Regions from separate parts of the Dactylosporangium maewongense genome, predicted to be linked through region 2. Evidence: riboswitches for the same ligand, from Rfam matches in the RefSeq annotation. Region 2 holds a riboswitch; the other holds the start of a gene.

Region 1 (2,385 bases), on a different contig from region 2:
CGCACCCCGGCGTGCGCGGCCGGCAGGTCGAGGGCGTCGGCGACCTCGGCGCGGGCCAGGTGACCGCCGGCCTCCAGCCACCACAGCGACAGCACCGTGCGGTGCGCCGGGTCCAGCCAGCGGGCCGCCTCCGCGATCCCCCGCTGCTCGACGTCCAGGACCTGCCGCAGCACGGCGAGGCCGACGAAGTCCGCCGACGGGTCGGCGGTGTCGGGCAGGCCGTCCGGCTGGTCCTCGCCGCGGGTCAGCCTGGCCCGGCGGGCCTCCGCGCGGGCGTCGGCGAGCTGCCGCAGGGCGATCGTCACCACCCACGACCGGAAACGCCCGGCGTGCCGTACCGTCGAAACCCCCGTCACGACGCGGACCATCGCGTCCTGGACGATGTCGTCGACGTCGAGGTCCCGGTCGGCGCCGCGGCCGACGACGGAGTAGACCAGCGGCAGGTAGCGCGCGGCGAGGGCCTCCACGGCGGCCCGGTCACCGTCGCGGGCCGCCGCCACGAGGACCTCGTCGGACTGTGCCACTGTCGTTCCCGTCTGTTCGTTCACCCTCTGGCGGACCCCCTCCGGTCTCGTGTCATAACACTTTCCGGGCTTGACGGGGCGGTGCGGCGGGACTTACGGTCCTGACCACAACCGCATATCGCGCTGCACGACCCGCGACGGGAGAGCCCTCGGTCAGTCCGAGGCGCCGAAGGAGCAACGTTCTCCCCAGAATCTCTCAGGCATCGGTACCGCCGCGGTCAGGCGACTCTGGAAAGTCAGGACGATCCGTGTCCTGCGCCCACGGTGCAAACCGTCCCGCTCGTCGCGGGCGGCGAAGCTCTCAGGCTCCGATGACAGAGCGGGGAGGTCACCCAGCAGGGGTGCCGTCCGCGACGGCATCCGGACCCAGGGAGCCTCCGTGACACCGCTCTTCGACGTGCACCGCGATCTCGGCGCCACCTTCACCTCCTTCGCCGGCTGGCGCATGCCGCTGCGCTACCAGGGGGACCTCGCCGAGCACCACGCGGTGCGGCGCGCCGCCGGGTTGTTCGACCTGTCGCACATGGGCCAGCTCGAGGTCACCGGCGCCGACGCGGGCCGGTTCCTCGACTACGCGCTCGTCGGCAGGCTGTCGGCGATCGAGGTGGGGCGCGCCCGGTACACGATGCTGTGCCACGACACCGGCGGGGTCCTCGACGACCTCGTCGTCTACCGCCTCGCGGACCGGCGCTACCTGGTGGTCGCGAACGCCGCCAACACCGCCGTCGTCTTCGCGATGCTCCGCGAGCACGCCGACGGTTTCCACGTCACCGTCCGCGACACGTCCGCCGACTGGGCGCTGATCGCCGTGCAGGGGCCTTCGGCGGCGTCGATCCTCGACCCGGGGCCGCTGCGGTACTACGCGATCCGCCCGTTCCCGCTCGCCGGGCGGGACGTGCTGCTGGCGCGGACCGGGTACACCGGCGAGGACGGCTTCGAGGTCTACTGCCGCCCGGATGACGCCGTCGCCGTGTGGCGGGCGCTGCTCGACCGCGGCCCGACGCCGGCGGGGCTGGCCTGCCGCGACACGCTGCGCCTCGAGGCGGGGATGGCGCTGTACGGGCACGAGCTGTCCGTCCGGCGGACCCCGCTGCAGGCCGGCCTCGCCCGCCTCGTCGACTTCTCCAAACGCGACTTCGTCGGCGCCGCCGCCCTGCGCCGCCAGCGCGACTCGGCGCCGGTCGAGGTCCTGGCCGGGCTCGTCACCGGATCCCGACGGGCGCCGCGCGCCGGCTACCAGGTGCTCGACCCGGCGACCGGCGCGATGGCCGGCACCGTCACCAGCGGCGCGCTGTCGCCGACCCTCGGCCATCCCGTCGCGATGGCGTACGTGCCGCCCGCCCTCGCCGAGCCCGGGACCCGGCTCGCCGTCGACGTCCGCGGCGCGAGCGTCGACGCCACCGTCGTGCAACTGCCCTTCTACGTCGCACCGCCGAAGTGAACGTCATGTCGTCGAACCAGCCGGAGATGAGCGCCATGTCCGCGATCCCGTCGCACCTGTCCTACACGCGTGACCACGAGTGGTTCTCCGACGGCGTCGTCGGCATCACCGCGTTCGCCGCGTCCGCGCTCGGCGACATCGTCTACGTGCAGCTGCCCGAGGTCGGCACGCTGGTCACCGCCGGCGAGCCGTGCGGGGAGATCGAGTCGACGAAGTCCGTCAGCGACCTCGTCGCGCCCGCCGACGGCGTCGTCGTCTCGGTCAACCCGCTCATCGCCACCGAACCGGGAGCGGTCAACGACGACCCGTACCGGCGCGGCTGGCTCTTCACGCTCCGCCTCACGGGCGCCGCCCCCGAGCTGCTCGACGCCGCCGCCTACGCCGCCCTGGTCGGGTGAGCCCGTTGGCGCTGAGCGCGTT
Region 2 (2,385 bases):
GCGCTGGCCGTCGTCGCCGTCTTGGCGGTCAGCGGATGCAGCTCGCCGGGCAAGGGCAGCGCCGCACCCGCCTCGGGGACGCCGAGCGCGACGGGCGCGACGGGCGGGTCCGGCGCCGGCGGCCTGGGCGCCGCGAGCCAGTCCGCGTCCGCGCCGAGCGGGGCGTGCACGATCTTCCCCGCGGACAACGTGTGGCACGCCGACGTGTCGAGGCTGCCGGTGCACCGGGACTCGGCGGCGTGGGTCGGCAGCATCGGGGCGCAGGCGCACGCGCACCCGGACTTCGGCTCGGGGCTCATCGACGGCGCGCCGTTCGGCATCCCGGTCACGATGGTCGGGCAGGGGCAGGCCGGCGTGAAGGTCAGCTTCGAGTACGCGGACGAGAGCGACAAGGGCCCGTACCCGATCCCGCGCAACGCCAAGGTTGAGGGCGGGCCGAACGCCGACGGGGACCGGCACGTCATCGTGCACGACACGGCGGCCTGCAAGGTGTACGAGCTGTACGCCGCGCGCCCGAACGCGGACGGATCGTGGAAGGCCGGCTCCGGGGCGGTGTTCGACCTGCGCCGCAACGACCTGCGCAAGGCCGGCTGGACGTCGGCGGACGCCGCGGGCCTGTCGATCCTGGCCGGGCTGCCGCGCGCCGACGAGGTCACCAAGGGCAGGATCGACCACGCGATCCGGTTCACCGCGCCGCGCACGAGGAACGCGTACGTGTGGCCCGCCCGGCACGCGGCGTCCAGCAGCACCGACGCGAACCTGCCGCCGATGGGTGCCCGGTTCCGGCTGAAGGCGTCCGTCGACATCTCGAAGTTCCCGGCGCAGGCGCGGGTGGTGGCGCAGGCGCTCAAGCAGTACGGCGCCGTCCTCGCCGACAACGGCTCGCCGTGGTTCTTCTCCGGCACGCAGGACGACCGGTGGAGCAACGATCAGCTCAACGCGCTCAAGGGGCTGAAGGGCAGCGACTTCGAGGCGGTGGACGCCAGCCTTCTGATGGTCGACGCGAATTCAGCCCGCTGTAAGCCATGAACCTAGCGTCCTAGGATGCGCTACGCGCTGTGGTGTGGACCACGGGCGCGTGACCATGGTCAAAGAACCGGTAGATTAGGCATCGCCGGCAATACCCGCGCGGGAGAGATCGTCTGAGTTCAGGGCGACGCCGAAGGGGCAAATCCTCCCCGGAACCTCTCAGGCAGAAGGACCGCGACGGGTTGGCACCTCTGGAGGCCACACGACAGAGGGGGAGGGACGTGCGCAGCCCCGACCCCCGGATCCGAAAGAGTGTGGCCAATGACCAGTTTCGCCAGCAGGCACATCGGACCGTCGCCGGACGAGCAGACGACGATGCTGAAGACCGTCGGGTACGACTCCGTCGAGGCGTTGATGACGGCGGCCATCCCCGGCTCGATCCGCTGGCACCAGCCGCTCCAGCTGCCCCTGGCCGCGTCCGAGGCCGAGGTGCTGGGGGAGCTGCGCGCCCTCGCGTCGGCGAACCGGACGCTCGTCAGCATGATCGGCCTCGGCTACTACGGCACGCACACGCCGCCGGTCATCCTGCGCAACGTGCTTGAGGACCCGTCGTGGTACACGGCGTACACGCCGTACCAGCCGGAGATCAGCCAGGGCCGCCTCGAGGCGCTGCTCAACTTCCAGACGGTGATCACGGACCTGACGGGGCTGCCGGTCGCGGGCGCGTCGCTGCTGGACGAGGCGACCGCCGCCGCTGAGGCGATGACCCTGGCGCGGCGCTCGTCGAAGGTCAAGGCCGACGTGTACGTCGTCGACAGCGACGTCCTGCCGCAGACCCTCGCCGTCATCCGGACCAGGGCGGAGCCGCTCGGCATCGACGTCCAGACGGTGGACCTGCGGACCGAGGAGCTGCCAGCGGAGTTCTTCGGCCTGCACCTGCAGTACCCCGGCGCGTCCGGCGCGGTCCGTGACCTGGCGGACATCACCGGGCAGGCGCACGACAAGGGCGCGATCGTCACGTTCGCCGCGGACCTGCTCGCGCTGTGCCTGCTGCAGGAGCCGGCGGCGTTCGGCGCGGACGTCGCGGTCGGCAGCGCGCAGCGGTTCGGCGTGCCGATGGGCTTCGGCGGCCCGCACGCCGGCTACATGTCGGTCCGCAAGGGCCTGGAGCGGACCCTGCCGGGGCGGCTCGTCGGCGTGTCCAAGGACGCGGACGGCGCCCCCGCCTACCGGCTCGCCCTGCAGACCCGTGAGCAGCACATCCGGCGGGAGAAGGCGACCAGCAACATCTGCACCGCGCAGGTGCTCCTCGCGGTCACGGCCAGCATGTACGCCGTCTACCACGGCCCCGACGGGCTGCGGGAGATCGCGTCCCGCACGCACGACATGGCGGTGCGGCTGGCGGCGGGGCTGCGG

Evidence for each region. A riboswitch is a leader RNA that binds a small molecule or an ion and turns the genes downstream of it on or off. The one in region 2 is predicted to bind glycine.
Region 1: linked by a shared signal. The riboswitch ahead of gcvT (glycine cleavage system aminomethyltransferase GcvT) and the one ahead of gcvP (aminomethyl-transferring glycine dehydrogenase) in region 2 are both predicted to bind glycine.

The regions. Positions count from the first base shown of each region.
Region 1 covers NZ_BAAAQD010000010.1:133,183-135,567, reverse strand. Annotated here, with positions in the region: gene ABD332_RS25180 (RNA polymerase sigma factor) at 1-524, opposite strand, end outside; glycine riboswitch at 653-746, shown strand; glycine riboswitch at 747-852, shown strand; gene gcvT (glycine cleavage system aminomethyltransferase GcvT) at 904-1,965, shown strand; gene ABD332_RS25170 (glycine cleavage system protein H) at 1,971-2,363, shown strand; gene ABD332_RS25165 (L-serine ammonia-lyase) at 2,369-2,385, shown strand, end outside.
Region 2 covers NZ_BAAAQD010000011.1:4,926-7,310, forward strand. Annotated here, with positions in the region: gene ABD332_RS26430 (hypothetical protein) at 1-1,029, shown strand, start outside; glycine riboswitch at 1,120-1,214, shown strand; gene gcvP (aminomethyl-transferring glycine dehydrogenase) at 1,291-2,385, shown strand, end outside.